DNA from 2 places in the Rhizobium sp. BK538 genome. Region 1 is predicted to be linked to the other one. Evidence: predicted binding sites of a transcription regulator. Region 1 holds the regulator's gene; the other holds the start of a gene.
The links. Region 1 encodes PhoB, which activates phosphate uptake and scavenging genes when phosphate is short. Its sites were predicted from a motif close to TGTCATNNANCTGTCAT; they were not measured.

Region 1 (9,527 bases):
CACGGATTGCGGGCCGTCGATCACCTCGTCCGTGACTTCCTCGCCTCGATGGGCAGGCAGGCAATGCATGAACAATGCATCCTTGCCGGCCTGCGCCATCAAAGCCGAATTGACCTGATAAGGCTGGAAGACGTTGTGACCCCGGGCCCGATGTTCCTGATTCATGGAGACCCAGGTATCGGTCACCACGCAATCGACGCCAGCGACCGCACGGTCGGCATCATGGCAGAGCATGACTTCGGCGCCCTCATTGCGGGCCCAGTTCAGATAGTGATCCTTTGGCTCGGAACCAAGGGGGACCGCCATATTCATACGATAGCCGAAACGGGCAGCCCCTTCGACCAGCGAATGCAGCACGTTGTTGCCGTCACCGGTCCAGGCAATCGTCTTGCCTTTGATGGGTCCGCGATGCTCCTCGAAGGTCATGATGTCAGCCATGATCTGGCAGGGGTGCGTGTCGTCGGTCAGCGCGTTGATGACGGGAACGGTCGCATGCTCGGCCAGCTCCAGCATGCGGGCATGATCGGTGGTGCGGATCATGATCGCATCGACGTAGCGTGAGAGTACCTTCGCCGTGTCGCCGATGGTCTCGGCACGGCCAAGCTGCATTTCGGTGCCCGACAGGAATAGCGTCTCGCCGCCCAACTGGCGCATGCCGACATCGAAAGACACGCGGGTACGGGTCGAGGGCTTCTCGAAGATCATCGCCAGCATTTTGCCGGCGAGCGGCTTGTCACCCTGCCCGGCCTTGAAGGCCTGCTTGCGGGAGATGGCGTCATTCATGATGAGCCGCAGGTCGGATGACGCAACAGCGGAGAGATCGAGGAAGTGTTTGGGGGAAGCCATTGTCTTTACCTATCACGCCCGCCGTCCGGCAGGCATTATCCATTAAGCCGTCTTCTTGACCTTCGAAGCGCGCACGCTTTCGGCAGCGCGTTCTAGGCGGGCAAGGCCCTCACGGGCTTCGTCAGCAGTGACGACCAGAGGCGGCAGAAGACGAATAACGTTGTCGCCTGCGGGAACACCGAGCAGATGGGCGTCACGGATTGCCTGCAGCAGCTCGGAAGACGGCACGGCAGCCTTGACGCCGAGCAGCAGTCCCTCGCCGCGAACGTCCTCGATGATATCAGGATAGCGATCCTTGAGCGAGGCCAAGCCCTGACGGAAAACCAGCGAGACGTCGCGCACTTGCTGCAGGAAGCCGTCTGCGAGGATCACGTCGAGCACGGCACTGCCCACAGCCATGGCAAGCGGATTGCCGCCATAGGTGGAGCCATGTGTGCCAGCCTTCATACCGGAAGCGGCCTCAGCCGTGGCAAGGCAGGCGCCGAGCGGGAAGCCGCCGCCGATGCCCTTGGCGACTGCCATGATGTCGGGGGTGGCGCCGGACCATTCATGTGCAAAGAGCCTGCCGGTGCGACCCATGCCGGTCTGCACTTCGTCGAAGATCAGCAGCAAGCCGTGCTCATCGCAGATCGCACGAAGCGCCTTAAGGAACTCGCTGGCCGCCGCACGGACGCCACCCTCGCCCTGAACAGGCTCGATGAGGATTCCGGCCGTCTCGCTGGTGACGGCGCTGCGAACGGCATCGAGATCGCCGAACGGAACCTGATCGAAGCCGGGCGCCTTCGGGCCGAAGCCTTCGAGGTACTTCTCTTGGCCACCGGCAGCAATCGTCGCCAGCGTACGACCATGGAAGGCACCTTCAAAGGTGATGATATGAAACCGCTCGCAATGGCCCTTTGAGAACTGATAGCGGCGCGCGGTCTTGATCGCGCATTCCAGGGCTTCTGCGCCGGAGTTCGTAAAGAACACCTTGTCGGCGAAGGTCGCCTCGGTCAGCCGCTTCGCGAGCGTTTCCTGACCCGGGATTTCGTAGATATTGGACAGGTGCCAGACCTTGTCGGCCTGCTCTTTCAGCGCGCCTACCACATGCGGATGGCCGTGGCCGACGGAGGTGACGGCAACGCCTGCGCCGAAATCAAGATATCGCTCGCCCGTTTCGGTGATCAGCCATACGCCCTCGCCTCGCTCGAACCGCAGCGGGGCACGAGAGTAGGTATCGTAAAGCGCGGCTTCAGCCATGGCGCGATCTCCTGTCATTGACCACAAGCGGCCGGACTCCGGCTAAGGAAAGCGGGTCCGGAAAATTAAAAATGCCGCCTTTCGGCGGCGAGCAGCACTATTTACTTTTCGCACTGCAATGTCAACAAAACTGAGGTTTTCCTGCATGCGTCAAGCCGCCATCCGGAGGCGCTGGAGCTATCAACAACTAATGTTGCAGAAATGACTCTCTCGCCCAGCAAGTTGGGGAAAACTTGAAATTCGATTCGCCGAGATTCAACCGACTCTTGTCACAGACTCAGCCTCACACTAGGTTAAAACTCAATTACTAGACTGCATGCGGCGGAACTAGTCACCAAAATCGAGCAAGCGTTTCTTGCCTCGGATACGTCCGGGGCAATGGTGAGGGATTCTGCCTGCACCAACGCTAATAAGGCGGAGACAGGGGCATGAACTGGACAGACGAGCGCGTTGAAAAACTGAAGAAGCTGTGGTCCGAGGGCCTGAGCGCCAGCCAGATCGCAGCGCAACTTGGCGGTGTAAGCCGTAACGCCGTCATTGGCAAAGTCCACCGTTTGAGTTTGCCCGGCCGCGCCAAGGCCGGAGGCTCGACGACCACTGTCAGAACGCCCAAGCGCACGACATCCGCGCCGCGCGCTCCGAACTATGCATCTCGCGTCACCACGCGCACCGTCACCCGCCAGCAGGGTGCGACGATGCTCAAGGAAGAGATCGAAATCGATGCCATCGCGGAAATCAGCTACCGTCCGGCCGCAAACGTCGTCGTTCCGATTTCTCGCCGCCTCGGCCTGACGGAACTGACCGAGCGCACCTGCAAGTGGCCGGTCGGCGATCCGCTGAAGGACGACTTCCACTTCTGCGGCTGCGAATCCCCAGACTCCTCCCCTTACTGCACCTATCACCAGCGCATGGCCTATCAGCCGGTCAACGAGCGCCGCAAGGCCGCCAACCGGGTCGCCTGACCCGGAAGCCGGATAAGGAACAAAGAAAACGGGCCCTCGCGGGCCGCCTCGCGGGCCCGTTTTTCGTTGGACGGTGTGGATGCCTCTCAGGAGAGCTTTAGGCTTCCATGGAATAGCCGGCACCGCGAACGGTGCGGATGACATCCTGCATGTTGGAGAAGTTCAGCGCCTTGCGCAGACGCCCGACATGAACGTCGACGGTACGCTCGTCGACATAGATGTCATGACCCCAGACGCCGTCGAGCAGCTGGGAGCGCGAGAAGACACGGCCAGGGGATGCCATCAGGAACTCGAGAAGCCGGAATTCGGTCGGACCGAGACGGACTTCGCGGCTCTTGCGATGAACGCGGTGCGTCTCGCGGTCAAGCTCGATGTCGCCGCACTTCAGCAGCGTGGAAAGTACCTCCGGCTTGGCACGACGAAGCATCGCCTTGACGCGGGCGACGAGCTCCGGCGTCGAGAACGGCTTGACGACGTAGTCGTCGGCGCCGGTGGAGAGGCCGCGAACACGCTCACTCTCCTCGCCGCGAGCTGTCAGCATGATGATCGGCAGGCGCTCCGTTTCCGGCCGCATGCGCAGGCGACGGCAGAGCTCGATGCCTGATACGCCCGGCAGCATCCAATCGAGGATCAGAAGGTCCGGCGTGCGTTCCTGCAGCCGGATCTCGGCCTCGTCGCCGCGCAGGATTGTGTCGACCTCAAAGCCTTCAGCCTCAAGGTTATAGCGAAGAAGTACGCTCAGTGCTTCTTCATCTTCAACGACAGCTACTTTTGGTATCATTCGTTTCGGTCTCCTGGGGGCGCGGTCGCGGAACGATTATTCCGTAACGGCGCCGACGGTGTTGGCGGTATCGTCCTTCGGACGTTCGCCTTCCGGCTGAGCGCCGGTGGCCATGTAATAGATGGTTTCGGCAATGTTGGTGGCGTGGTCGCCGATACGCTCGATGTTCTTGGCGCAGAACAGAAGATGCGTGCAGCTGGTGATGTTGCGCGGATCTTCCATCATGTAGGTGAGCATCTCGCGGAACAGCGAGGTGTACATCGCGTCGATTTCCTCGTCGCGCTCACGGATCGACTTTGCCTTGTCGGCAGCACGGCTCGTATAGACGTCGAGCACTTCCTTGAGCTGGACAAGCGCCAGTTCGGAAAGGTGCTCGAGGCCGCGGGCGAGCTTGCGCGGCACGCCGGCGCTCTGGACCGCGATGACGCGCTTGGCGGTATTCTTGCCGAGATCGCCGACGCGCTCGAGATCGGCCGCAATGCGGATCGAACCCATGATCTCGCGAAGGTCGGCCGCCATCGGCTGGCGACGGGCGATGGTCACGATCGCCTTGTCCCCGATTTCGCGTTCAGCGTGGTCAAGGATCACGTCGTCGGAGATGACCTTCTGGGCCAGGGCCGTATCGCCGTTGACGAGAGCGCGAACGGCATCCGAAACCATCTGCTCGGCAAGGCCGCCCATTTCCGAAATACGGCGGGACAGGAATTTCAGATCGTCGTCGTAGGCAGAAAAGATATGTGTCGATGCCATAGGGCTCATCCTTGAGTATGGTGAGGGTTGCCGACGCCGGCGATCAACCGAAGCGACCCATGATGTAGTCCTGGGTGCGCGGATCGTCCGGGTTGGTGAACATCTTGTCGGTATCGTTCTCTTCGACGAGGTTGCCGAGGTGGAACATGGCCGTGCGCTGCGAAACACGGGCGGCCTGCTGCATCGAGTGCGTCACGATGACGATCGTGTAGTTCTCGCGAAGCTCGTGGATCAGTTCCTCGACCTTTGCCGTCGCAATCGGATCGAGTGCCGAGCATGGCTCGTCCATCAGGATCACTTCAGGGCTCACCGCAACAGCGCGGGCGATGCAAAGGCGCTGCTGCTGGCCTCCGGAAAGACCAGTGCCGGCTTCATGAACGCGATCCTTCACCTCGTTCCACAGGCCGGCGCGCTGCAGGCTGAGTTCGACGATCTGGTCCATGTCGGCCTTCGACTTGGCGAGACCGTGGATGCGCGGGCCGTAGGCGACGTTCTCGTAGATCGTCTTCGGGAACGGGTTCGGCTTCTGGAACACCATGCCGACGCGGGCACGGAGCTCCACGACGTCGATGTCAGGATCATAGATATCATCACCATCGAGCGTGATCTTGCCGGTGACGCGGCAACCGTCGATCGTGTCGTTCATACGATTCAGGCTGCGCAGGAAGGTAGACTTGCCGCAACCTGACGGGCCGATCAGCGCCGTCACCGTGTTTTCGCGAATGTTCAGCTTCACGTCGAAGAGCGCGCGCTTCTCGCCGTAGTAAACCGAGACGTCCTGGCCGATCATCTTATAGGGAACGGTATTCATCTTCTGATCCAGAGCCTTCTCAACTGCTGCTTCCGTCAACATGTTCATAATGTCTACTCCGTTTACCAGCGGCGCTCAAAGCGACGACGCAAGAGAATGGCTCCGAGGTTCATGACGATCAGGAACAGGAGCAGGACTATGATAGCGCCAGAGGTACGCTCGACGAAGGCGCGCTCGGCTTCGTTGGCCCACATGTAGACCTGCACCGGCAGAGCCGTCGACGGATCGAGCGGAGTGCTCGGTGCATTGGCCACGAAGGCGACCATGCCGATGAGGAGCAGCGGTGCGGTCTCGCCAAGCGCGTGCGCCAGGCCGATGATCGTGCCGGTGAGAATACCCGGCATGGCCAGCGGCAGCACATGATGGAACACCATCTGCATCTTCGAAGCGCCGAGGCCGAGAGCAGCCGCCCGGATCGACGGCGGCACTGCGCGAAGCGCTGCGCGGGTTGCGATGATAATCGTCGGCAAGGTCATCAGCGTCAGCACCAGACCGCCGACCAGCGATGCGGAACGCGGCAGGCCGGCGAAGTTGATGAAGACGGCGAGGCCGAGCAGACCATAGACGATCGAGGGAACGGCTGCGAGGTTGTTGATGTTGACCTCGATCAGGTCCGTCAGCTTGTTCTTCGGTGCAAATTCTTCGAGGTAGATCGAAGCGGCAACACCGATCGGCAGCGAAAGTACGAGCACGATCAACATCAGGTAAAGCGAGCCGATCAGGGCGACGCCGAGACCGGCGGCCTCGGGGCGGCTGGAGTTGCCGTTGACGAAGAGCCCGGTGTTGAACGTCTTGTGCAACGTCCCGCTTTCCGCCAGCTGGTTCATCCAGCCAACCTGCCTGTCGTTCACCTTGCGGTTCTTCTCGTCCACCTTCAGATCGATCTGACCCTTGTTGGCGGAGTCGATGTTGGCGTCGGCAAGCAGCGTCACATTGACCGTCTTGCCGATCAGCGATGGATCAGCGATGACCATGTCGCGCAACCGGATGGGCGCTCCCTTGGAAATCATCGCGGTCGCGTCACGGACCTCTGGACGGCTCGACGCATTGAGGTTCAGCGCCTTGATCATCGCGTCACGGATGAGCACGGGATAGTTGGCGGCAACCAGCACCGACGGATCGGTGGCGCGCTTGTTGTTCGGGTCGATCGTCTTCTCGCTGAACTCGATCGGCAGCGTGATCACCGTCTGCTGGAAGGCGGTGTAGCCCTTGCTGATGACGCTCGTGAGCAGGATCGCCAGAAAGATCAGGCCGAAGGAGATTGCCGCGACGCCATAGGCGCGGAAGCGGCGTTCGGCGGCATAGCGGCGCTTGAGGCCGATATCGCGGCGTTCGGGTGCCTTGGAGACAACGACACCCTCAACCGGAGAAACAATATCCGTCATTCGTACTGCTCCCGGTATTTGCGCACGATGTAGAGCGCGTAGATGTTGAGGCAAAGCGTGATGAAAAACAGCGTGATGCCCAAAGCAAAGGCAACAAGCGTCTGCGGCGACGTAAATTCGAGGTCGCCCGTCAGCTGGTTGACGATCTTGACCGTCACCGTCGTCATCGGCTCGAACGGGTTGATCTGGATGCGGGCGGCAACACCTGCCGCAAGCACGACGATCATCGTTTCACCGACGGCGCGCGAGGCGGTCATCAGCAGCGCGCCGACGATGCCGGGAAGCGCTGCGGGAAGCACGACCTTCTTGATCGTTTCCGAGCGCGTGGCGCCGAGACCGAGCGAACCATCCCGCAGGGCGCGCGGGACTGCGGTGATAATATCGTCAGACAGGGACGAAACATACGGGATCAGCATGATGCCCATGACGATACCGGCGGTCAGAACGCTCTGCGCCTGAATGAAGTTCGCATAGTTGCCGGTCAGGAGGCCGTTGACCTGCGAGGAAAGGTCGCGGAGGAAGGGGCCGACGGTGACAAGAGCGAAGAAGCCATAGACGATCGTCGGAATACCGGCGAGAACTTCGAGCAGCGGCTTTGCAATCGAGCGGACCTTGGGAGCGGCATACTCCGCCATGTAGATCGCGGCGAACAAGCCGACCGGCACCGCGACGAGCATCGCCACGAAGCCAATGTAGAGCGTGCCGAGCAACAGCGGGATCAGGCCGAATTGCCCGAAGGACGAGCTGCCGGCACCGGCAAAGCGCGGATCCCAGACCGTTCCGAAGAAGAAGTCTGCGGCAGGAACTGTCGCGAAGAAGTGGGCGGCTTCCGTCAGCATCGACAGAACGATACCGATCGTCGTCAGAATGGCGATCGACGACGCCAGAAGCAGGCCCCAAAGCATGACGCGTTCGACGCGGTTTCGCGCACGGAACCGCGGTGCGACTTCGCGAAGCGCATAAAATGCGCCAGCAACGGCAAGAACGAGAACCAGCGCCGTCATGACGAGGCGGCTGGAGCCGGATTCCGCGTTAAGCATCTGCGCCGCATCGATCATGTAGGGCTGTGGCTGACCGGCAAGCGGAACACCCTTCGCAGCAAGCTTTGCCTGGAGGCCAGCCGGATCGCTGGCAGCACCGCTGATCTCCTCCGGAGCGAGCAGCGGCAAGCCGCGCGCAATGGCGTTGACCATGCCGTAGTTCAAATTCTGCTGCGCAGCGGGCTGCGCCTTGATGTCGTCCGGAAACGATCCGCGGACGGAGGCTTCAATGATCGAAGGGCTGATTGCCAACCAGGCGCACAGCACGATCAGTGCCGGCAGGATTGTCCAGATCGCCGCATAGGCGCCATAGTAACCCGGTCGTGAATGCAACGCAGAGGACTTGCCTCCGACAAGTGCCGTAGCGCGGCTGCGGGCTGCCAGAAAGCCAGCGGCGCCCAGCACCGCGAGGCACAGGAGTATGACGGATGTGCTCATTCGTAAGGTCCCCAGGCCCTTTGACCCCAAAAAGCGGAAACGGCAGGCGGACCGATCCGGCTCTCAAACTTGGAGAAGTTCAAACCCCGTCCCCAACTGGCGGAACAAGGCAATGCCGGCGCGATCTGGTGATCGCGCCGGCAAAGGTCATTACATGGTCTTGCCGTCTTCAACGCCCTTGCGGATCGCGTCGCGCTCTGCGTCCGGAGCAGCAACGAGGCCGTATTCAGCGAGCGGGCCGTCGGGGCCGATCATCTGGTCGGAAACGAAGAAGCTGACGTATTCCTTGAGACCCGGGATGACGCCGAGGTGTGCCTTCTTGACGTAGAAGAACAGCGGACGGGAAACCGGGTACGTGCCGTTCGCGATGGTTTCGGTCGACGGAACGATACCGTTGACGCTCGCAACCTTCAGCTTGTCAGCATTGTTTTCATAGAAGGAAAGGCCGAAGACGCCAACGCCGGTCTTGTTGGCAGCGATGCGCGCCAGCGTTTCCGGATAGTCGCCGTCGATGTCGACAGCAGCGCCGTCCTTACGGACTGCGACGCAAGCCTTGGTCTGAGCAGCCTTGTCGGTGATTTCCTTGGCGATCACGTCGAGAGCGCCGGAGGCCTTGCAGCCTGCTGCGAGAACGTTCTGTTCGAAGACTTCGCGCGTGCCGTGCTTTTCGCCCGGGATGTAGGCAGCGATGTCAACAGCCGGGAGCTTCGGATTAACTTCCGACCACTTCTTGTACGGGTTGTTGACGAGCTTGCCGTCTACGACAACCTGAGCGGCCAAAGCCTTGTAGATGTCGGCCGGGACGTAGGCAACGTCCGGGTTGGACGAGTCGGTTGCGAAGACGATACCGTCGTAACCGATCTTGACTTCCTGGATGTCGGTTACGCCGGCTGCCTTGCAGGCGTCCAGTTCCTTGGCGTTGATCGGACGCGAAGCGTTGGCAACGTCGATGCTATCAGGGCCGACGCCCTTGCAGAATTCCTTGAGGCCAGCGCCCGTGCCGCCGGATTCAACGACCGGCGTCTTGAAGTCCTTGAAGGTTTCGCCGAAGGTTTCGGCAACGATCTTGGCGTAAGGCAGGACGGTGGACGAGCCAGCAACCTGAACCTGGTCGCGAGCAACGGCCGCGCCAGCGAAAGCGGCGGAAGCGGCAAGTGCTGCGACCGTGAGTTTAAAAGCGTTCATAACAATCTCCCGGGCATATAGCGGTCTGAGTGCGGCCTTGAGCGGCCCTTGGCGGTGCCGTCTATCAGCGGCCCGCTCTCTTTAGCCTCT
Region 2 (9,527 bases), on a different contig from region 1:
ACTGATGGATGCGCCACTCTCGCCGCCACGGGTGTCAATACCCGAATTTACCTGTGGCATACCCGGGCAATCCATTGCCTTGGGCTGGGTGTGATGCTCTGCGTGGTCGTCGGGTCAATCGGAGCGACAGTGATCGGATGTGTGCCGCTATCGCCGCTCGTATAGTCGCCCGAGTAGGTGCTGGAGCTGGGATTTGTAGAACCGCCATTCGTTGGGCCGATTGGATCGGGATTGGATTAGGCAAAGGCGGAGGTTGCCAGACCCGCAGCAAGAATAGCCGCGCTATCATCGGACTACGTATGGGGATTTCCTCTTGTCGTCGTTTTTCGTTTGGGTGACATGGCAAAGTCCATCGGCAAAAGCATTGTTGCGAAGTTTTTATCCACCCAAGCGCGGATTATTCAGCAGCCGTCCCAACACTCGCGGGCTGTTTCCCGTCGCCGATCGGCAAGCATGCCATGGGCATTTCGATCGTCTTTGCGCCACCATGGGCAGCGCGAGCCCAAGCCTCAACTCTAAGAAGTTCGAACATCGCGCCCACCAACGGAGCGCAATCCTTGACCAAAAGGTGAGCTTTTCCCGAGAAAGGCCTGAGAGATTTCAGAAAAGAAAGAGCGGTTCGAAACTCGAACCGCTCTTGAAAGTGTTCAGCAATTGCTGAGAAACTGGCTCCCCGGGCCGGATTCGAACCGGCGACCTGTCGATTAACAGTCGAATGCTCTACCGCTGAGCTACCAGGGATCACCGCTCGCCGCGGTGTGAGTGGCCTAATACAAATGCTTGCCCGATTTGCCAAGCGGTTTTTTCAAAAAAATGACATCCGCTTGTATTCGTTCTGTATAACCCCATCTCCTGTGGATGACTGAAGCACATGATACCACTGGAAAATCGGGAGCCAAGCGATTTGGCATCGATCACAACACCGGCCATCTCGTTCTCGGCTCCGTAAGTATTCCGCTTCCACGGTCGCGCCTCGCCAGAATGACGATCGGCATGCTGCTGATCCTGGGTGGATTTTTGGGATTCTTGCCCGTTCTCGGCTTCTGGATGATTCCGTTGGGATTCATCGTTCTATCGCACGACCTGCATCTCGTGCGTCGGATGCGGCGGCGATTCTCCGTCTGGTGGAGCAAGAGGCGGAAACCCGCCCCTTAAATCAGTTGAAAAGGCCCGCCACGCAATAAAAGAGCGCCGAAATAAGCGCGGCAGCCGGGAGCGTGATCACCCAGGCAACGACGATGTTGCCTGCTAGGCCCCAACGGACTGCCGAGACGCGGCGCGCGGCGCCAACGCCGATGATCGCGCCAGTGATCGTATGGGTCGTGGAAACCGGAATCCCAAGCCACGTGGCTCCGAAGAGGGTGAGAGCGCCGCCTGTCTCCGCGCAGAACCCCTGCATAGGGTTCAGACGGGTGATCTTCGACCCCATGGTATGGACGATTCGCCAGCCGCCGAAGAGTGTCCCAAGCGCCATGGCCGTCTGGCAGGAGAGCACGACCCAGAGCGGCACGTGGAAGCTTCCCCCGAGATAACCCTGCGAATAGAGAAGTACGGCGATGATGCCCATCGTCTTTTGCGCATCATTGCCGCCGTGGCCCAGCGAATAAAGAGAGGCGGATACGAATTGCAGGACGCGGAACGTTCGATCGACAGCAAAGGGTGTCTGCCGAACGAAGATCCAGGAGACGATAAGCACGAGGAAGAGCGCCAGCATGAAGCCGATCAACGGCGACATGACGATCGCGCCCGCTGTCTTCAGCAGTCCGCTCCACACGATTGAGCTGAAGCCAACTTTTGCTAGTCCGGCGCCTACCAGCCCGCCCACCAGAGCATGCGAAGAGCTGGACGGGATGCCGAAGATCCAGGTGACGATATTCCAGACGATCGCGCCCATCAGTGCCGCGAAGATGATCAGCGGCGTGACGATATTGGGGTCGATGATGCCGGTTCCAAGGGTTTCGGCAACATGGAGACCGAAGAACAGGAACGCAATGAAATTGAAGAAAGCTGCCCAGACGACGGCATACTGAGGCCGCAGTACGCGCGTGGAAACGATCGTTGCGATCGAATTCGCGGCATCATGCAGGCCATTCAGGAAGTCAAAGAACAGCGCGATCGCGATCAGGCCGGCGAGCAGCGGAAAGGCGAGGGTGGCGTCCATCAAACGTTCTCAATCACGATGCCGCTGATTTCGTTGGCAACGTCTTCGAAGCGATCAACGACCTTCTCGAGTTCACCGTAGATTTCGCTGCCGATGATGTAGGCCATCGCATTCGACGCGCCGTGACGGAGGAAGAGTTCCTTCAGGCCGTGATCGTGCAACTCGTCGGAGCGTCCTTCGACGCGGGTAACTTCCTCCGCAATCGCCATGAGCCGCGGAGCGTTGGCGTTGATGCGATCAAGCAGTGGGATCGCCTCGGCGATGAGATGGGCGGCCTGCACGATTGCCACGCCCATTTCTTGCATGCGTGGATCGAATTGGGTTTGCTCGAAGAGCCGGATCGTCTTGACAGTCTTGTGCATCATATCGATCGCGTCATCCATCGACTGGATCAGATCCTTGATATCGACACGGTCGAAAGGTGTGATGAAGCTCCGGCGAACCGCAAGCAGCACCTCGCGGGTGATGTTGTCGGCATCGTTTTCGAGCGCGACGATCCGATCGCAATGCCGCTCGGTATCCCTGCCGGCGAGCAACTCGTTCAGCGCTTCCGCGGCGCCAACGATCGTCCGGGAATGCTGGGCAAAAAGGTCAAAGAACCGGTCTTCACGCGGCAAAAGTCTACGAAACCAGCTGAGCATTCCATCCATCCGTTTGAGAATTTTTAGAAGCTCGTCATAAATTGGCAGGGCTTGCAATTAAAGTGTCACAATTGCACCTGCTAAGATTCTTTTGCGCCGTGCATTACAATAGGAGCCAGGGAACTTGAGACTTGACTGAGCGTTAAAGTTCTAAGCGTTTTCCAACGCGAGACAGGCAGGAAATGAGAAGGTGCTGGAATGAAGAAGCTTGCGGTACTGGTATTGGCAATTGCGACGAGCCTGTCGGGCATCGGACCGTCCTTTGCCGAAAATTCGGGTGACGAGCATTCGGTTCAAAGCCGCGGCACGTTTGGAGATTCTGGCGCGAGAAACAACCGCAACTACGATCGATGCAGCGTCTATCGTTGCGGTGGCTATCGCCACGGCCACTATGGTAGGCGCTACTATCGTGATGACTACTATCGCCGTCACGACAATGATGCCGGCGCTCTGATCGGTGGTCTGGCGGCGGGGGCAATCATCGGCGGCCTCATTGCTTCACAGCCACGGGTTGGCCCGATCGGCAATTCGCACGTCGATTGGTGTTACAGCCGCTACCGCTCCTATCGGGCATATGACAACACCTATCAGCCATATTATGGCCCGCGGCGGCAGTGCTACTCGCCATACTAGACTAAATGTTCGCCTGGGACCGGGTGACCCGTCTCACAATATGCAGGTATCGAGGGTTGCGTAAGTTATCCTCGCACAGAGCCTCATGCATAGGAGACGGGCCGTGGAAGAGACTATCACATTTGTCGGATTGGACGTTCACAAAGAGACGATTGCGGTCGCGCTTGCCGATGGCGGTGGGCGCAGTGACGCGAGGGCATTCGGCCAGATTGCAAATACCCCCTCAGCGTTGGCCCGTATGGTGGCCAAGCTTTCGCAGCCGGGCCGGACGTTGAAGTTCTGCTACGAAGCAGGACCTTGCGGCTATGGCATTCAACGACAGCTTTCCGATGCTGGCCATGACTGTGTGGTCGTCGCCCCATCTTTGATCCCACGAAAGCCGGGTGATCGCATCAAGACGGACCGCCGGGATGCGAACAATCTGGCAAGGCTGCAGCGCTGGGGAGTTGAGCGCGGTTTGGATACCCGATCCCGCCCATGAAGCGATGCGCGATCTGGTTCGAGCACGCCTTGCTGCGGTGCGCAGCCTAAGACAAGCGCGTCAGCAACTCAGCGGATTTCTATTGCGTCACGGCTTTCATTATAACCGGCCAGCCTGGACACAGATGCACCGCCGTTGGCTGGCTGGTCTCCGCTTCGAACAACCAATCCACCTTATCGTGCTTGAGGATCATATCGCCACGATCGAAGCTGCAACAGACCGGCGAGACCGGCTGACGAAGCAAATCGAGATGATGTTAAGCGATTGGTCGTTGGCCCCGGTCGTACAGGCTTTGCAGTCGCTGCGCGGCATGGCGTTGGTTACCGCCGCTACGATGATTGCCGAATTGGGCGATATCAGTCGCTTCACCAATCCTCGCCAATTGATGGCGTATCTCGGGCTGGTACCATCGGAGCATTCGAGCGGTGGAACTCGGCGCCAGGGCGGAATTACCAAAGCTGGCAACGGAACGGCCCGTCGCATGCTGATCGAAGCCGCTTGGAGTTATCGGTTTCCTGCAAAGATCAGCCGTGAACAGTTGCTGCGCCAGGAGCAGCTTCCAAAACCGATCCGCGACACGGCATGGAAGGCACAAGTACGTTTGTGCAGCCGCTATCGAAAGCTCACCAAGGCCGGAAAGCCAGCGACGACCGTAACGACGGCGATTGCCCGTGAGCTATCGGGTTTCGTCTGGGCAATTGCATGCCAGGCTTCACCGCGTTGAATAATACCGCTCAAATCTAGCTCATCAAGGAGGACAACAGCCGATCAGAGTGGTTGATCACAGAAACCGGCGGGCCTGTCGATTGGAAATCCTGCCGGTTTTTGCGGCAGGGTGACCGGGATCATCACCACGCTTCCGGGTCGAGGTTTGCCGCATTTACGGTGATCGACGAGCTCAAGGTGAGAGGCAAGATCACGTTCGTTCAGGCGGTTCGTCGTACATATCCTTCAAAAACATGGATTCTCGCCTCTCCTCTTTCCAACAGGCGAGTACAGGTTCATCATGTCATGGCTGTCCCTTGACCTTTCCGCGCGTCGCTTGAACAGCACGACCTGCTGGGGACGTGGGATGCTTACCGCCGCTTAGCTGTTTCAGCAGGTCCGAACCCGGAACTAACACTGATTTATTTGGGATCGGAAGGTTTCGGCGGTCAGGCCTTGTAGCATGCTCAATTTGGAGAGTTCCCATGATCCGCTTGCACAAGCCAATCGCAGCTTTCGCTTTTCTCTTGCTCGCCGCAATCAGTTCGTCATGTACCCCCGGTGGGCCGGGGGCCCGCTCGCTGAACGAACCTTTGAACCTCGCCTGCGCGGATGGCTTCAAGGCCAGAGGCGACGGCTCATGCAGCTTTTAAGATCCGAGTAAATGCAATATCGCCCGCGGCTGACAGGCTCCCCGTGGAGTTGCGATATCTTGGTCTCGTCGTAATATTTTTTGCCTAGGACGTGGTAGATTCGCTCGCCAGTGTTGAGGCTGACGTTGCCCTTGATGTTGCATGCGCTGGAGAAGGCCGCAAGCGGCGTCGAGGACGTGAGTAGGTCCGTTCCAACGTAGCCAGCCAGTCCGCCAACGATGATCGCCAGGTAGAAAAAAGCGGCGGTGGCTGCTTCTTTGTCCGATATCGCGGCGGGGGAAATGAGCGGTGCATACCTTTAGCAAAAGAGAATTCCGGCCTTCGCTCAAGGAGAAGTTGCATGAAAGGTGAAGCATCCGCTTCCTGATACGATTCCGTAATGGCCCTTTGATCTGTCTTCCTGGACCCTCACGTCAAGCCTGTGGAAGAACGTTCTGGAAACGCTTATTCAGAATGGAAAAAGGACATTATTCAGAATGAACCCTCTTGCGATTTTTCTAGGATGGTTCTAAACGACCGCCACGGTTCGATTTTTCGACCGCGTGAGGCCTCGTGGCGGAGTGGTGACGCAGAGGACTGCAAATCCTTGTACCCCGGTTCAATTCCGGGCGAGGCCTCCAACTCTATTTTCTATCCGTAAGATATTGATTTACGGCCGGATTTTCTGATCAGGTCGCGTTGACCTCGCCATGCCGGATCGGGCAGTGGCGTCTTAATCCGATTTTCAGCTTGCTGTCCAATCGCCAGCTGGCAGCACGTCTCTTGCCGCTTCAATCCCGCGAAATTTGTTTGCAGCGAGCTCGCCAATCCACCTACTCCAATCGGACTAGGACCTAGGTCCATCTGGGCCAACTCTTACAACAGCGCTATGCTCCTCTTACTGGTCTGCCGGGGATAACACGGGGCTTTGAAGGTATCGGACCCACTCCTTGATCAGCTCCATCTTCCTGTCCGCGGCAGACAGGGCGGGGGTGAGTTTTCTGTCCCAGCAATGCTGAGGGGGCGGCCAAGTTGGTCGCCCTCTCCCGGTCATAGTTACCTCATCCCGCCGAGCAGCTCGGCGGTTCGGGTCGGACGCTTCTGGAGCGCCCTCCCTCCACGGCTAAACTTCGACGACATTTTCTCCACCGGCATATGAAAATCCGCAAGGCACTAGCCTACGCGGACGTTTCCCACGACCAACTCGGCGATCGCCGAGTTTTCGGTAGGGCGCTGAAGCTTCATCTTCAGTTCTGAGGAGCGCCTATGAAGTCGGCGACTAAAATACCGCACCTGGTGGAGCCGTGAACTGCATGCCGACATGCTGGCTATACTGATCGAGGAGGCCCTGAAAGAGGCCAAGGAAGAAGCGTTGCGCCACGGCATTCTCATCGACATAGAAGAGGAAACCGAGTTGCAGTAGCCTTCGCCGTAAACCGAGCGGCCCCGGCTGTATTCGGCCCCGGCCGGGTTGTCGACTGGGGAGGGGCTGGGGAGGCTCCGGGATCGACCGCGACACGATATAGGTCCCGTTTGACGGCCGCCATTGTAGCTTAAAGGTCTGTTTCGTCGTTTGTTCTTGCCTAAAAAGAACTTCTCGGCCCGCGTTCCAGTCGCTACCTCCGCCGCGGCTTGGCGTTCAGTTGATCCGCTGCAGTGATGGCATCGGTGACACGCCGGTTGTCGCGATGTTCGGGGCGCTGACCCTCACAAAGGGGATCAGGAGTATGATTGCTAGCAACGCGCAGATGAAGAAGCTGCCCAGCAGGAGCGGTTTGATTGCCATGTCCCATCCGTCGAATCGCAAGGAAACGACACTATCGGGACAAAAACTGACAATGGCCTGAAGGTAGGCAGTCAGCTTGTTTCACGATCGAAAAGACCGCAGCAGAAGATGCCAACCAACGTTGCGATGATGAAGAAGTCGAACAACGAAAGATATTCGATAATGTTCGGCATGGCCTACTCCTCCTCAATTCCTCCGGTTGCAATAATATCACAGCACGCTCCTTTGTTCCATGAAGGATTGCGCTAGGGCCGCGTCGGCGCCGCTCGCACCCCGAATTCTTGCCGCAGCCATTCGCGAAGCCTTGAAAGGCCGCTGTGCTAAGATTAAGAGACGTGCAGACAAAGCCGCTTCTACCGGGCGAGAGGACATAATGAACTTCGAATCAGCACGCGCAAACATGGTCGACAACCAGCTCCGCACGACGGACGTCACCTCGCATTCCGTGCTGACGGCCTTTCTCACCGTGCCGCGTGAGGCCTTCGTTCCCGAGAAGGCGAAGCCGCTTGCCTATATCGACAGTGACGTCGAAATCTGTCCGGCAGTTGCCGCCAAGCCTGCGCGCTATCTGATGCAGCCGTCGCCGCTTGCAAAGCTGCTCCAGCTTGCGGCGGTCACGAAGGATGATGTCGTACTCGAGATCGGCGCTGGCAGTGGCTACGTATCGGCTCTTTTTTCGCAGCTTGCCGGTACGGTGATCGCGGTTGAGGAAGACGAAACGCTCGCTACGGAAGCCAGGACCAACCTTGCCGGCTACACGAACGTGTCGGTCGTCACAGGCTCACTCAATGCTGGCAACGCGTCCGGCGCTCCTTATGATCTCATTTTCGTCAGTGGCTCAGTCGAGGAAGTTCCTTCCTCCTTGCTCTCCCAGCTTCGTGACGGTGGCCGTCTGGTCACGGTACAGGGTTACGGCGGTTCGGCACGCGCGAAGGTCTTTGTGAGCGAGCGCGGCACCGTTTCCGAAAACGTCTACTTCAATGCCTCCGTTAAGCCGCTTCCTGGTTTTGCCAAGGCGCGCGAATTCGTGTTCTGATCCACAGCTGCGATCACTGATTTTCAACGGGCGCCTTTTGGCGCCCGTCTTTCTTTCCGGCCATCGAAACGGGGTGCCAAGCAAGCGTGGCAGAAAGCTGTGCATGGCAGCATTCATTTGATTCGCGATGATTTTTTTCAATCATCGGCTATCCTAAGGTACGGGTGATTCGGATGCCCATTCCACGCAATCCGGTCGTTTTTCGGAATAACGGGGATAGATATGGCTCAGCCAAGCGTAGCGCGTGAACCGTCCATGGAGGAGATTCTGGCGTCGATCCGCCAGATCATCGAAAGCAATGACCCTGGTGCGGGCAGGGCGCTTTCGGCGTCGCTGCCGGCGGTTTATGGCGCCGATGAGGACGATCGTGATTCGGACATTCATTTGACGGTGGACGAGACTTACGCTGGCGTGGAATTCCCTGAACCGGTCTCTCAGCCCGACCCACGTTTCGTCGCTGCTAACTCGGCGGGCTCGGCTCCTCTGCCGGGCGCGCAGCCGCGTGCCATGTCTCTCGCTGATGTCGCTGCGCGCGTCCGTGCGGCGTCGGAGCGGAACGCTGCCCAGTTGCAGCGCGAAGTGCCGCCGGCATTTCGGCAGCCGGACATAAGGAACACAGAACTGAGAGCCGAGGCGTTGGAAGCTCCTCGTGAGATGCCGATGCCTGCTCCGATGGCTCCGCAACCTGCTGAAGCCGCGACAGCCCCCATTTCAGCTCCTGCGCCAAAAATCGTTGCCGTGCGTCCGCCTGTGGAAGTACCGTTCGAAATGCCTCAAATTGTTGCCATGGAGCCGCGACCGGCTGTCGTTGAAGTGGCTGAGGTATCCGTTCCCGCCGTCGCCACACCGATGGCGGAGGAGATGCTGCCAGGCCGCATCGAGGATGAGCAGCAGCCGGCATTGCTCTCGCGTGACGCGGGCCTTCAGGTCAGCCGGTCCTTCGAGGAGCTCGCTGCCGCGATCGATGGCGCCGAGCGTCGCTCTCTCGATGAGATCGCGGAAGACATGCTGCGCCCGATGCTGCGCGAATGGCTGGATGACAATCTGCCGACGCTGGTCGAACGTCTGGTGCGTGAGGAGATCGAACGCGTGGCGCGCGGCCCGCGCCGCTGATCGGAAACGCCTTTTCCCAAAGAGCCGCTCCGGTCTCCGGGGCGGCTTTTTTATTGACTTGCCTGAAGCCATCCTATTTACAACCCGCATCTAAGAACCTCCAGATTTTGGTCCCCAAATGCTCGACAAGACCTACGATTCCGCTGCCGTTGAACCGAAAATCGCTGCGAAATGGGATGAGGCGGACGCCTTCCGTGCGGGCGCCAATGCCAAGCGGGGCGCCGAGACCTTCACCATCGTGATCCCGCCGCCGAACGTGACCGGCTCGCTGCACATGGGACACGCGCTGAACAACACGCTGCAGGACATCATGGTCCGCTTCGAGCGCATGCGCGGCAA

Region 2: a site for PhoB is predicted at 2,855-2,871, ahead of FHX09_RS16860 (DUF47 family protein). Genes of this name have one in related genera too.

What each region holds. Positions count from the first base shown of each region.
Region 1 is NZ_JACIFT010000010.1:213,966-223,492, forward strand. It holds gene argF (ornithine carbamoyltransferase) at 1-846, opposite strand, end outside; gene FHX09_RS14780 (aspartate aminotransferase family protein) at 889-2,085, opposite strand; gene FHX09_RS14785 (GcrA family cell cycle regulator) at 2,514-3,047, shown strand; gene phoB (phosphate regulon transcriptional regulator PhoB) at 3,145-3,828, opposite strand; gene phoU (phosphate signaling complex protein PhoU) at 3,865-4,578, opposite strand; gene pstB (phosphate ABC transporter ATP-binding protein PstB) at 4,622-5,437, opposite strand; gene pstA (phosphate ABC transporter permease PstA) at 5,452-6,774, opposite strand; gene pstC (phosphate ABC transporter permease subunit PstC) at 6,771-8,252, opposite strand; gene FHX09_RS14815 (substrate-binding domain-containing protein) at 8,403-9,437, opposite strand.
Region 2 is NZ_JACIFT010000012.1:178,226-187,752, reverse strand. It holds partial or broken gene FHX09_RS30495 (hypothetical protein) at 1-275, opposite strand, end outside; tRNA gene FHX09_RS16870 (tRNA-Asn) at 667-741, opposite strand; gene FHX09_RS29955 (hypothetical protein) at 859-1,155, shown strand; gene FHX09_RS16865 (inorganic phosphate transporter) at 1,157-2,161, opposite strand; gene FHX09_RS16860 (DUF47 family protein) at 2,161-2,802, opposite strand; gene FHX09_RS16855 (BA14K family protein) at 3,001-3,435, shown strand; partial or broken gene FHX09_RS16850 (IS110 family transposase) at 3,539-4,640, shown strand; tRNA gene FHX09_RS16845 (tRNA-Cys) at 5,821-5,894, shown strand; gene FHX09_RS16840 (hypothetical protein) at 6,893-7,039, opposite strand; gene FHX09_RS16835 (protein-L-isoaspartate O-methyltransferase) at 7,413-8,075, shown strand; gene FHX09_RS30360 (hypothetical protein) at 8,089-8,220, opposite strand; gene FHX09_RS16830 (DUF2497 domain-containing protein) at 8,298-9,188, shown strand; gene FHX09_RS16825 (valine--tRNA ligase) at 9,307-9,527, shown strand, end outside.